Regions from separate parts of the Shewanella sp. SM87 genome, predicted to be linked through region 2. Evidence: predicted binding sites of a transcription regulator. Region 2 holds the regulator's gene; each other region holds the start of a gene.
The links. Region 2 encodes sigma-54, which starts transcription at its own class of promoters, with help from an activator protein. Its sites were predicted from a motif close to GTTGGCACGNNNNTNGNNT; they were not measured.
Positions count from the first base shown of each region.

Region 1: L5M11_RS05255 (YccF domain-containing protein) is a predicted target of sigma-54. The motif match lies at 1,559-1,577, and genes of this name have one in related genera.
Region 3: L5M11_RS10795 (TorF family putative porin) is a predicted target of sigma-54. The motif match lies at 2,131-2,149, and genes of this name have one in related genera.

Region 1 is NZ_JAKKSC010000005.1:1,780-6,347, forward strand. It holds gene L5M11_RS05245 (M14 family metallopeptidase) at 1-157, shown strand, start outside; gene L5M11_RS05250 (alpha/beta fold hydrolase) at 154-1,044, shown strand; gene L5M11_RS05255 (YccF domain-containing protein) at 1,080-1,487, opposite strand; gene L5M11_RS05260 (pyridoxal-phosphate dependent enzyme) at 1,755-2,762, shown strand; gene L5M11_RS05265 (NUDIX hydrolase) at 2,865-3,578, shown strand; gene prs (ribose-phosphate diphosphokinase) at 3,936-4,568, shown strand, end outside.
Region 2 is NZ_JAKKSC010000006.1:122,516-127,083, reverse strand. It holds gene rapZ (RNase adapter RapZ) at 1-423, opposite strand, end outside; gene ptsN (PTS IIA-like nitrogen regulatory protein PtsN) at 420-863, opposite strand; gene hpf (ribosome hibernation promoting factor) at 866-1,153, opposite strand; gene L5M11_RS06890 (RNA polymerase factor sigma-54) at 1,182-2,660, opposite strand; gene lptB (LPS export ABC transporter ATP-binding protein) at 2,768-3,499, opposite strand; gene lptA (lipopolysaccharide transport periplasmic protein LptA) at 3,496-4,050, opposite strand; gene lptC (LPS export ABC transporter periplasmic protein LptC) at 4,037-4,568, opposite strand, start outside.
Region 3 is NZ_JAKKSC010000011.1:33,814-38,381, reverse strand. It holds gene L5M11_RS10815 (DUF4240 domain-containing protein) at 1-136, opposite strand, end outside; gene L5M11_RS10810 (hypothetical protein) at 264-644, shown strand; gene L5M11_RS10805 (response regulator) at 727-1,524, shown strand; gene L5M11_RS10800 (HU family DNA-binding protein) at 1,684-1,956, shown strand; gene L5M11_RS10795 (TorF family putative porin) at 2,248-2,940, shown strand; gene rimK (30S ribosomal protein S6--L-glutamate ligase) at 3,000-3,905, opposite strand; gene L5M11_RS10785 (putative bifunctional diguanylate cyclase/phosphodiesterase) at 4,084-4,568, opposite strand, start outside.

The DNA of each region.
Region 1 (4,568 bases), on a different contig from region 2:
ACATCGTCACCATAGGATTTTACGCAGGCATACAGTACTCATGCAATTTATGATGGAAGCGGCCTATGCCCAATCGTTAGAGCAGTTAACACCTGAACGTTTGACTGAGCTGACAGAGCGTGCGCGGCATTATTGGTATCGGGAGTCTCAGTCATGACAACTTGGGTGTTATTAAGGGGATTAATGCGTGATCAGCGCCATTGGAATGGTTTCGATCAGCGTCTGCGACAAAAGGGATTGCGAGTGCTGACACCGGATCTTCCGGGCAATGGGACGCTATCCCACGAATTAAGTCCGCTTAAGATTGCTGATTATGCCCATGCCGTGTGGCAGCAATTAGATGAGCAGGTACAGGAAGGGGAGACTATTTATCTCCTCGGCTTGTCTATGGGCGGTATGTTGGCGTTGGAAATGGCATGCCAGCGACCTTGGCAGATAAGGCATGCCTTTGTATTAAACAGCAGTGCGGCGAATTTATCGTATTGGTATCAAAGATTTAATCCGCTGAATGCATTGAAGGCTTTTTTCATGCGTGCTCGGGGTAACGCTTTACATCCAATCGAGTCGACTATAGTGCGTTTAACCAGTTTTCGTCATCGGCGAGACCGAGAGTTAATTGTCAAGTGGAGTGAGTTTCGCCGCGATACCACACCAAGTAGACGTAATGTATGGCGACAACTTTGGGCGGCTTTTCAATACCAATGTCCATTGACAGTGGAAGTACCGATAACTGTGCTCTGCGGTGACCGTGATGCGCTGGTGAGTATGGCATCGAGTAAGGCGTTAGCACGGCATTTTTACACCGATTTGATTGTACTCGCGTATTGTGGTCACGATGCCGCTATAGATACACCCGCAAAACTGGCGCATTATCTGTTGGAAATTGTGGGGGCGACTAAGCCGCAAGTGCAGTTTTCTGTGGATAGTGAGCCTGCCAATACTCAATATGATTGCAACGATTTATTGGAGGAAGAAATAGCCTTAAACGAAGCGATATTTGCTGTATGGGATGACAAAGCGCTATCCACTCTTGAAACCAAATAATCGAGAGTGAATAGCGCAGTTAACACATTGTCTTATTAAGCTTTAGCCACTACGGTTTGGCCTATCGGTGTGAGGCTGATTAAAGCTAACTTAAGATGTTGTATCCCAAAGGGAATACCGATAATCGTCACAAAACAAGCTAAGGCGTGGACCAAATGCCCTATGGCTAACCAGATCCCAAACAGTAAGAACCAAATGATATTTCCTACCATGCCTAATGCACCTGTGCCCAAGTCTTCACGTCCAGTTAAGTGGCGACGGTTCATTTGTTCTTGGCCGAAGGGCCAAAAGGTCATTTCGCCGATAACAAAACAGGCGCGGCCGAAGGGAATACCAATGATACTGATAAAACACAGGATACCTGCGAGCCACCAAGCGAGTCCCATCACAAATCCGCCGAGTACAAACCAAGCTATGTTGAATATTAAGCGTAATACAGCCATTGAAAGCTCCTTATGTTTACCCTGTTAGCCTTTATCGTTAGCTTCGATAAATTGAATATATGTCAATGTCTAAGCGATAACTATGCCAACTATTTAAATTGTTCATAATCAATTGGTTAATTATATGTATTCGAGATTCATGTGTCATTTTCACTAGTTTTTCGCCAAATTGATAATTTCTTAAGGGCGTAACAGGAAGGGCGGAGTTACACTAGCCTTCCCTTAACTGGTTTAAAAACCAGAGAATTTAATCGTTTGAGTAGCTTGATGTTTGCAAATTCCCCTGTCGATACATTTGCCTTTGCTGGCAGAGACATATTCCTAAAACGTGATGATTTACTGCATCCGGCGTTTAGTGGCAATAAAGCTCGCAAATTCGGCTATTTTTTAGATCATGAATTTGCAGGCATCAGCAAGGTGATAGGTCACGGCTCGCCATTGGCTAACTCACTGTATTCATTGTCAACATTAGCGAAGATGAAAGGCTGGCAATGTGATTTTTATGTAGATCATATTGCCAGTCAAGTGGTTAAACATCCTACGGGCAATTACGCTGCCGCTTTAGCGAATGGCGCTAATATTATCGATTTAAGTGTGTTAATAGCACAAAAGCAGGCGTGCACTCAGTCGCAATCTGAGCCTCACGTTTTGTCAAATCTTAATGCTAGGCCTGACCCTACTGCGCAAGTGGGCGATGTGCGACTGAGTTGCCCAGATTATATCGAGGCTCAAGTACTCGTGAATGAGCCGACGGCGCTTTTTATCCCAGAGGGTGGTCGCTGTGCTTACGCCGAATACGGGGTTAATAGATTGGCGCAAGAGATAGTACTGTTTGCGAATGCGAATGGATTGGTTGATTTAACGGTGTTTTTACCATCGGGGACGGGAACGACTGCGTTATTTTTAAATCAGTATTTTATCCGTCAGCAAACGGATATTCGCGTCGTGACTTGTGCTGTTGTCGGTGGCGATGATTATTTGCGCTTGCAATTTTCCTTACTTAATTCCAATACCAGTGAGCATCCACAGATTGTTAATGTCGGCAAGAAATATCATTTTGGTAAACTTTACCCCGAATTTTATGCCATGTGGCAGCGGGTCTGCGCCTCAGGCGTGCAGTTTGAATTACTCTACGATCCCTTAGGTTTTATTGTGCTTGAAGATTATTTACAACGTAGTGAACCAGGTCATGTGATGTATTTGCATCAAGGCGGATTATTGGGGAACGAGACCATGTTGCCGCGTTATCAGCGTAAATTTGGCCAAAGTGGCTAATCCTGTGCCTCAGATCATTGACTTAGTGACACTAAGACATAATATGTTTGAAGCTGTGTAATGCTAAGTTAAGCTGATGATTTGGAACGATGGGGAATATCAATGACTGAAGCGGAATATCTCGCCAATTACAATCCTAAGGTTTTTAAGGCTCAGCTACTGACAGTGGATGCCGTATTGTTTACCTATCACGATCAGCAACTTAAAGTACTCTTAGTACAACGCTCAAATCATCCATTTTTAGGTTTATGGGGATTACCTGGAGGGTTTATCGATGAAAATTGCGATCAATCCCTTGAGCAAACTGTATTACGTAAACTGCATGAGAAAACCGCAGTAGTGCCACCTTATATTGAGCAGCTTTGCACTGTGGGTAATAGTCGTCGCGATGTCAGAGGCTGGTCGGTGACTGTGTGTTATACCGCCTTGATGAGTTATCAAGCTTGCCAAATTCAGATTGATTCAGTGAGTGATGTTAAGTGGTGGCCATTAGCGGATGTGTTGCAGATGCCCTTGGCGTTTGATCATTTGCAGTTAATCGAGCAAGCGCGGGAACGCTTAACACAAAAAGCCTTATATTCTTTAGTGCCAGGATTTGCACTGTCTGAACCTTTTACCTTGCCAGAATTGCAGCATGTACATGAGGTTTTACTGGGCAAGCCTATCCAAGGTAAATCTTTTCGTCGGCGGGTTGAACAGGCTGATTTATTGATCGATACGGGATTAAAGCGCACCGAACGTGGTCGTCCTGCTAATTTATACCGCTTGAAACCCAATACCGCATCGTATCGCTTCTTAAGAAATTTAGAATGTTGATCACAGTGAATATGGATTTAAGCAAGATATTCGCCTTGCTCAATATGAGTAACGGCGACTGCTTATGCCTTATTCATGGTGACTTTGAATCAGTAAAGGCTGTTTAATTACTGATTTTGCCTTAATGTCTCCGGTTCTTGTATCACTTGATACCCATATTGTAGCTTCTTAGTTGTCTTTCCCACTAATAGTGTCTAAAAGACACTATATGCCATTTAAGCATAACATTTCAGGTTGCTCCGTTTGAAATAGTCTAAAAATCAACTTTACACAATAATGTCTTTAAGACACTATTGTTCATGTAGACAACAAGGGCGCCGTCAATTTCGGCAATCTTGCCACAGACAGGAGGTTACTATGTCTCAACGTATTCAAGCGTCTCAACGTATTCAAACGTCTCAAGATGCTTCTCACGCTCAACGTTCGCAAGCCGATTTTTATCGGTTACCCGCAGCTAGCGATGAGACTCACTACCGTTTATTTCAATTTGGTGCGGGGGAAAACCATGTTCAACTACTGGTTCCTCCAGCGAAACGCGTCACAGTTTTCTTCGGTTATCGTGGCGATCATTCCATCATGCAGCTCTTGTTGTTAACTGATGCATTGCGTCGTAGTGGTGCAGAGCAAATTGAGCTGTTACTGCCTTATATGCCGGGCGCTCGCCAAGATAGGGTGTGTAATGCCGGTGAGGCCTTGTCGGTAAAAGTCTATGCTAGCCTAATTAATCAGCAGCAATATGCTTCGGTCACTGTATTTGACCCTCACAGCGATGTCACCGCCGCATTGTTAGACCGAGTTCAGGTTATAGACAATCACAGCTTTGTCGCCGCTATCACTGCCCAATTATCGGGTGAGCTAGTGTTAGTCTCGCCCGATGCGGGGGCGAATAAAAAAGTATTCGGCTTAGCTAAAGCGTTACAGGGAATGCCGGTGATCAGGGCCGATAAACATCGCGATGTGGTCAATGGTCATATTATCGCTACCGAAGTG
Region 2 (4,568 bases):
GATATTCAAATTCGACGTATCTATGTAGTGATCGACCAGTTTTGACATAGGCTCGAGCAGTTTTCCCTCCAGCTTTATCGCTTCTTGCAAAGAGACTCGGCTCTTCGACAAAGGATGCAAACGGCGGGTTTCGCTGTAACGCTTGAGCAGAATTTTATCGCTGGAGTTAAGGAAGAAGCTCGTTAACTCAGTATCTGGAGGTAGGCTAGCGAGTTGTTTCACTAAGACCTTATCCTGCTCAGGCATGTTACGCACGTCGACACTGATGGCGACGAGATCGTTACTGCCTTTGAGTTGCTCAAGCAAACTGCCAATCAATGGCAAGGGAAGGTTATCGACACAATAATAGCCGAGATCTTCGAGTACCCTAAGGGCGACAGATTTGCCTGAGCCTGAGCGGCCCGACACTATGACCAGTTTCATCCAGTGATTACCTGATAGAGTTCCGTTTCATCATGCGTCTTGCGTAATTGCTTTAATATTTGCTTGTCGCTCAGCTTTTCGGCCATGCAAGACAAGGTACTTAAGTGCTGCTGACATTGGTCTGCAGGCACCAGTAGTGCAAATAAAATATCAACAGGTTGCTTATCGATAGCATCAAATGCTATCGGCTCTTCACACTTAATTAGTATGGCAATGGGCTGATCTATATCGGCTAGTCGACCATGTGGAATGGCGATGCCGTTACCTATACCTGTGCTCCCCATCTTTTCGCGCGCCACTAGGCTTTCGAATATCTCTTGAGATGAGAGGGTCGGGTACTGGGCAGCGACTAAGTCGCTGATGAGTTCCAGTACCTTTTTCTTGCTGCCCGGAGTGGCGCAGGTAGTGCACTCCGGCCGCAGTATGGTACAAAGTTCCATTATTAGTGTTTTGTTAACTTCTCTTTGTGTTTAATAACCTGACGGTCAAGCTTGTCAATCAGGGCGTCTATAGCGGCATACATGTCAGCATGCTCTGAAGTAGCAAAAACTTCACCACCTATGAGGTTTATTCTCGCTTCAGCAATTTGTTGCATTTTCTCAACATTGAGCACAACGTGCACATTATTGATCTGTTCGAAATGGCGTTCAAGTTTTGAAAACTTTTCTTCTACATATGCACGTAACGATTCGGTAATTTCGACATGGTGTCCACTTAGGTTTATTTGCATAGAAACGTCCTCCGATATCCACTGTAGGTTATAAACTTTTACGCTGATTAGAAGGTGGAATAAGCATAGCCTCTCGGTACTTCGCAATGGTTCTGCGGGCTACGTTGATCCCTTGTTCTGCCAGAAGTTGTGCCATCTTGCTATCGCTTAATGGTTTTTTCTGGTTTTCCGCTGCCACCAGTTTCTTTATAAAGGCTCTGATTGCTGTGGATGAGCACTCACCACCATCGTCAGTACCGACGTGGCTAGAGAAGAAGTATTTTAGTTCAAAAAGTCCCTTAGGGGTATGCATGTATTTTTGAGTTGTGACCCGTGAGATGGTGGACTCATGCATTTCTACCGCTTCGGCAATATCGTTAAGCACCATAGGCTTCATGGCTTCTTCACCGTACTCAAAGAAACCTTGCTGATATTGCACTATGCAATTAGCAACTTTAAGCAAAGTGTCGTTACGGCTTTCTAGACTCTTAATAAACCATTTAGCCTCTTGCAGATGGCCGCGAATAAATTGGCTATCGGCTTGGTTTTTTGTGCTGCGTGCCATAGAAGCATAATGTTGATTTACATTGATTTTGGGCATGCAGTCAGGATTAAGCTCAACGACCCAGCGGCCATTTTTCTTCGACACAGACACATCTGGGATAACGTATTCGTCATTATTGGGCGTGATCAACAAACCTGGGCGAGGATTGAGGGTTTGGATGAGTGCTATACCATCCCTTAATTCATCTTCTTTTAATTTAGTCTTACGCATCAATAACCTAAAATCACGGGCGGCGATCAGATCTAAATGATCTTTGATCAGCATGCGGGCGTTTTCTAGGTTGGGAGTATCAGCGGCGAAATGCGACAGTTGGATCAGCAGGCATTCACTTAAATCGCGTGCAGCAACGCCTATGGGATCAAAATGCTGAATGCGCTTGAGTACGGCTTCGACTTCGTCAAGCTCAACTTCAGGATTACCCATGGCTTCGAGAATTTCTTCAGTGCTTTGGGTGAGATAGCCCTGATCGTCGATGGCATCAATAATGGCGGTGGCAATGGCTAAATCGGTTTCAGAAAACGGCGTGAGGTTTTTTTGCCATTCTAAGTGTTCGTACAAACCTTCACTGGTCTCGCCTTGGAAGGGCATATCGTCTTCACGACTGCCGCCGGGGCCTGAGTTTGGGGAGGCGGTAAACACTTCATCCCATGTGGTGTCCATGGGGAGCTCATCGGGCATGGATTCTTTGGTTAGCGACTCTGCCGTGTCTATGGTGGAGCTGTCTTTTTCTGGTGGCAGAGTGCTAGATTCACTGAAATCCGTATCGGATAGCGTTTGGTTTACAGGGGTTTTAGTGGCGTCGAATTGATCCTCTTCCAGCTCGAGAAGGGGATTAGAATCTAATGCTTGCTGGATCTCTTGCTGCAGTTCTAATGACGACAGTTGCAACAGACGTATAGCCTGTTGTAGTTGTGGCGTCATGGTTAACTGTTGACCCAGTTTGAGCTGGAGTGACGCTTTCATGTTACCGCTGATCCCTACGTTATTATTGTTGGATGAGGTCGCTTATTATCATTTTGAGTGAAGCCCAATGGCGGTGTAAATTGCCTCCATTGGCTTCGCTCGATTAACTATAGCCTGAATTGTTCACCTAAGTACACAGCCCTAACTTGCTGATTGTCTAAGATCTCTGCTGGAGTTCCTTCGGCAATCAGGTTTCCGTGACTCACAATATAAGCATGTTCACATACATCTAATGTCTCGCGGACATTATGGTCTGTGATCAGTACGCCAAGGCCGCGACTTTTGAGTTGTTCGATAATCTTCTTGATGTCGATAACCGAAATAGGATCGACGCCGGCAAACGGTTCATCGAGCAAAATGAACTTAGGATTAGCGGCTAAAGCCCGCGCAATTTCGACGCGACGACGTTCGCCACCCGACAATGACATGCCTTGGCTGTCACGGATGTGGGTGATATGAAACTCTTCGAGCAGATGTTCTAGTTCTTCTTCTCGTTCTTCGTTTTTAAGTTCTTTACGAGTTTGCAGTACGGCCATGATGTTGTCATGAACAGTTAGCTTACGAAAGATACTGGCTTCTTGCGGTAAGTAACCTATGCCTTTGCGGGCACGTAGATGCATAGGATCTGCGGTTAAATCATCATCGTCGATAAAGATATGTCCCTTATCGCTCTTCACTAGCCCGACAACCATGTAAAAGGTCGTGGTTTTACCTGCACCGTTTGGACCGAGTAGGCCAACGACTTGACCGGTTTTTACCGTCAGACTGACGTCTTTAACCACTTGGCGACTCTTGTAACTTTTCGCCAGATTTTGTGCTCTTAAGGTGATTTGGGTCATTTAGAGTCCTGCTTTTTTACAGGTTTATCCGCCGGAGCGTCTGATTTAGCATCATCTTGATAGTTTTCAGGCTGAATAATAGTGATCACGCGATCGTCACCACTGCCAGTACTTTCGGCCATCAATTTCTGTTGAATCATGTTATAGCGGATTAAATTGCCTGTAACTTGGCTACCTGCTTGATCTAATGACGCCATACCTTTCAGTGTTAAGGTGCGGCTTGCCATATCGTAACGAATTTCTTTCGCGCTGGCCGATGCAGGACGGCCATCGTCTAATATTTGGCTATACGTAGCAGGGTTGCCTGTGGCGACCAAAGTTTTGCTATTTTCACCTTCAGCGGAAAATGCACGCAGTTCATTTGCTTGGATTTTTATTGAGCCTTGGGTAACTTCCACCGGACCAAAGAAGATGATCTGGTTGTTTTTGATATCCGCAGTTTGGCTCACAGCTTTAATTGTGACTTCTTGCTTTAAGTCGCCGACTTTCGCAAAAGCACTCATGCTCATAATTAGCATTAGGCTGGCAAGTAATACGTTATTTTGCTTCATATGTTCCTACTACCTGACTGGTCAATTGCACTTCTTGCGCGTTGAGGTCGGCATAAAGGCCTTGGCCTTGAATATTAAAATCTTTCCCTGTGACGTAAATGGTACGGTCAGAGGTCATTATCATAGTGTTGAGATCGAGTTCCAGATAACTGGTGGACAAGGTCTGAATCGGTTCTTCTGGGCTAATGGCATCGATAATAACATTATTTTCTAATACAACCTTGCCAGTTTCCTTGTTTAGCTTGCCCTGATCTGCCCTGAGTTGCCATTGTGCTTTACCTTGGTCTGGATAAACAAGATAAACAGGTTGAGTAAAGAAAGTTTGATTCGTTGAATCATAATGTTCCATGTGTTTCGCCGTCACACGGCTATTCACTAGTCCTTGCTCATTGAACTCAACACTGCGCAGATCTTCAACGATGAAATCTGGGGTATTTTGATCTTTTACTCTGTTATCGGAATCACCGCTGTGTTTGTTCTGGACCTGCCAGTAAAGCGCTAGTGCGGTTCCAAAAAAA
Region 3 (4,568 bases), on a different contig from region 2:
CAAAGATTTTATCGAAAGCTTTTAACTCTTCATTACTCAATTCGGCAAGTTTCTGCTTCAGTGCTTGAGTCAAAGACTCCTGTGATTGTGCCGCTTCCGTTCGCGTGACTAAACCCCAAAACTCAACTTCTGTCATAAACGTCACCTATTAGAGCCTCTAGCAAAAAGGCATATTCTACACGATATTACGGTTATACTGGACTCGGATTAGGGCATTTCCTACACTTGCTCATCTTCTTTGCTACTGGTGTGCACTTCAATCTATGCCTAAACGTCTTATACTACTGATCACGTTATATTGCCTCTTCAGCATTGCTGCACTTTGGCGTACTGTGATGACTCAATCCCTAGATGTATTCACCCTAGGTGTCCTCCCCGTGCTCGTTGGCATACTCATACGCGCGCCGTGGTCTAGCTTAGTGTTGAAGATTTATATTGGCATGCAAACCTTAGGATTCTCGGCTCTGGGGATTACAGCAATTATTGCCTATCGCATTACCCCTGAGGATGTAAAAGTGGTTGTTTCTGGCCACAACATTCCTATGTTGCCACTCACAGTGAGCATTATTGTTATTTTACTCGTGCAGTATTGGATCGCATTTTCTAAGGTCACGAGACACTATTTGACCCGCCAAACTCAGTAATGGACTTTGTTGCTAAGCTGTTATCAATAGCGTAGCTTAGCGACCCAGTAAAATACTTACGACTCTTAACTTGAAGTAAACTATGAGCCATTTATCGCCCAGCGAACTTTCCATTCTTTTGGTAGAACCTTCAGAGACACAGCGTCGAATTATTATTCAGCGCTTACAACAAGAAGGCATTCTCAGCATTCAAACCGCAGAAAACATAGAAGCGGCTAAAGATATTATTGCTCGCCATAAACCTGACCTTATTGCGAGCGCCATGCATTTCGATGATGGCACTGCCATCGATCTCTTGGGCTACTTAAGGGCCAACGCTGACTGCAAAGATATCCAATTTATGCTGGTCTCGAGTGAGTGCCGCCGTGAGCAACTTGAAATATTCCGCCAATCGGGTGTAGTAGCGATTCTACCTAAACCCTTCAGTGCCGACCATTTAGGTACAGCATTGAATGCCACGATTGATTTACTCAGCCACGATGAACTCGACCTGAGTAATTTCGATGTACAAGATGTGCGTGTATTAGTGGTCGATGATAGCCGTATGGCAAGAAACGTCATTAAACGTACGATTGGTAACTTAGGGATGAAGCTGATTACCGAGGCCGAGGATGGCGCGCAAGCCATAGCGTTAATGAAACACAATATGTTCGACTTAGTGATCACTGATTACAATATGCCGAGTGTAGATGGGCTAGCTTTGACACAATTTATCCGCAATGAAAGCCAACAATCACACATTCCCATCTTGATGGTGTCTTCCGAAGCCAACGATACCCACCTCAGCAATGTATCCCAAGCGGGTGTAAATGCCTTATGTGACAAACCCTTTGAACCCAAACTTGTTAAAAAATTACTCTATCAACTGTTAGAAGAATAAAACCAGAATAAAACTTAAGTCACGAACTGAGTAAATATTCTGCGCTTTACTGAACATCCTGCTGCACGCTAGACGCAAAAGGCTTTCCAAGTGCTAAACCTTATGGCATGTTAGGCACGCTTATTTCAAATAAATCTACGGAAAGAAGAGACAATAAAAATGAACAAAACTGAACTAATCGCCAAAATTGCAGAAAATGCCGATCTAACGAAAGTAGAAGCAGCACGCGCATTGAAGTCTTTTGAAGCAGCTATTACCGAATCAATGAAAAATGGTGACAAAATCTCCATCGTAGGTTTCGGTTCTTTTGAAACAGCGACTCGTGCCGCTCGCACTGGCCGTAACCCACAAACGGGTAAAGAAATTCAAATTGCTGAAGCGACAGTGCCTAAGTTTAAAGCGGGTAAAACCCTACGTGACAGCGTAAACTAAGTTATAAAATTCAATACAACGCCTCCATTGTGAGGCGTTTTTTTTGCCCAATCCCAGTGAAGCACTGAATATTTTTTGCACAACAAAAGTGCGCCTCTGCCCCACAAACTGGCAAATAAAAACATTTCATTAACATTGCAAGTTCTAATACCTTGTTTTACATGGCATTGTAATAGTGGCATGTGATTAGCAAATCCTTCCTTAGAAAAAAACCAAGATGCACTAATGAACACAGCTGACTTTGAGTGTGCCAATGGTGAATCGATAAATAAGTCAATCGAGGGGATGAGCATGAAGAAATCACTGTACAGCGTTTTGGCCTTATCGACGGGAATGTTACTGGCAGGCAACGCCTTTGCAGCCGTATCAGGCAACATTGGCGGTACCTCTAATTATCTATGGCGCGGTGCGACCCAAACTAAAGATGCGGTCGCAATCCAAGGTGGCCTTGACTACAGCCACGATTCTGGATTTTATGCGGGAACTTGGGCATCGAATGTGGATTTTGGTGATGATACTAGCTACGAGCTTGATCTATATGCGGGTTATGGCGGCAGTATTACCGAAGACATCAGCTACGACTTTGGCTATCTCTACTACGCCTATCCAGACGCGCCAGGCAGTATTGATTTTGGTGAGCTCCATGCTGCTGTCACGTGGAAATGGCTCGAACTTGCTTACTCCCAAGTCATCAATGCCGGTGACGATCTGGCCGCCGATCCTTTAGATAATAAAGATCTCAGTTATCTTGCCGCGACGGTATCCGTTCCTCTCACTGAAAAGCTGAGTTTATCAGTGCACTATGGTTACTCAAACGGTGATGTCGTCCAATCTTGGTTTGGCGAAGATAATTATGCCGACTATAACGTGACTCTCAGTGCAGATACCAGCATAGGCACAGTGTCATTTATGGTCTCAGATACCGATCTCACCGATGATGATGCCAAACTAGTACTCGGATATTCCTACAGTTTTGATCTATAGGCTCTAAGCATAACAAAACGCCACCTTAAAAAGTGGCGTCGTTTTATCACAATCACCTACTAGGCAATAATTGACCTGTTCGTTTTACGGGCCGCAACCATTTTCTCGATATACTCAACAATGGGCTCAGTCACTGAAATCCCTGTTGTTTGCTCAATCCCTTCAATGCCAGGCGCCGAATTAACCTCAAGGATCAGTGGACCACGGTTAGAACGTAAAATATCTACTCCCGCGACAACCAATCCCATCGCCTTCACAGCGGCAATAGCCATCTTACGTTCCACTGCAGTGATTTTAACCACCTCACCACAGCCGCCCAAATGCAGATTGGAGCGAAAATCACCCTCAGGTCCTTGTCGCTTCATCGAAGCAACAACCTTGTCACCGACAACAAAACAACGAATATCACTACCATTGGATTCTTTAATGTATTCCTGTACTAAGATATTCGCTTTGAGCCCCAAGAATGCTTCAATCACGCTCTCAGCAGCCGTTTTAGTTTCAGCGAGTACGACACCAATCCCTTGAGTGCCTTCGAGTAATTTAATGACTAACGGAGCGCCGCCCACCATATTGATGAGATCTGGGATATCATTTGGCTTATTGGCAAAACCCGTCACTGGCATGCCAATCCCTTTGCGGGAAAGTAGTTGCAGTGCCCGCAATTTGTCCCGCGAACGCGCAATGGAGATTGAATCATTCGCGGCATATACACCCATCATTTCAAACTGACGTACAACGGCACAACCATAAAAAGTCACGCTAGCATGAATACGCGGAATGATGGCATCAAACCCAACTAATTCAGTACCTTCATAATGAATGCTAGGTTTAATAGAATTAATATTCATGTAGCAATTCAGCGTATTGATCACGACCGCTTCATGTCCACGACTTTGGCAAGCCGCGACTAAGCGTTGTGTTGAATACAACTGGGGGAATTGGGATAAAATACCTATTTTCATTGCTGAGTGACCAACTTAAGCATGAGTGAATAAACCGTTCTGCGGCACCAAAAGCACAGCGACAGAAAAAGGGGCTGATATTTGTCTATTGCTCAGTGTAAAGCAAGAAAATATTCCTCACCAGACGAAATCATTATGCTAATGAAATACTTCAAGACCTATCACATTCGGAACTCGTTTAAATTAACAGCGGCAAAATATACTTAGCCTCAAACTCCGTTGCATCTAAGGGACGAGAAAATAAATAACCTTGTAATACAGTACAATGGCGAGAAGTACAAAACTCAGCCTGCTCAATTGTTTCAACGCCCTCAGCTACTGATATGACATTAAACCCATGGGCGAAGTTAAGTAATGCAGCGAGCAAACGAGTGTCTTTATCATCCTTATCATAGGAAGCGACAAAGCTTTTATCGATTTTCAGCACGCTAATGGGAAACAATTTGATATGTTCTAAGGACGAAAAACCCGTCCCAAAATCATCGAGGGCAAAACGCACCCCTAACTCGGCGATTCTATCGAGCATTTTGGCATGTTCATGGGGATCTTCAATAAGGCAATTTTCAGTAATTTCAAGCTCTAATGCTACAGCAGGAAGTCCTGTCTTAGTCAGCGTACTCGCTATTTTATCAAACAGGTTCTCATTTCCAATTTGCGATGCAG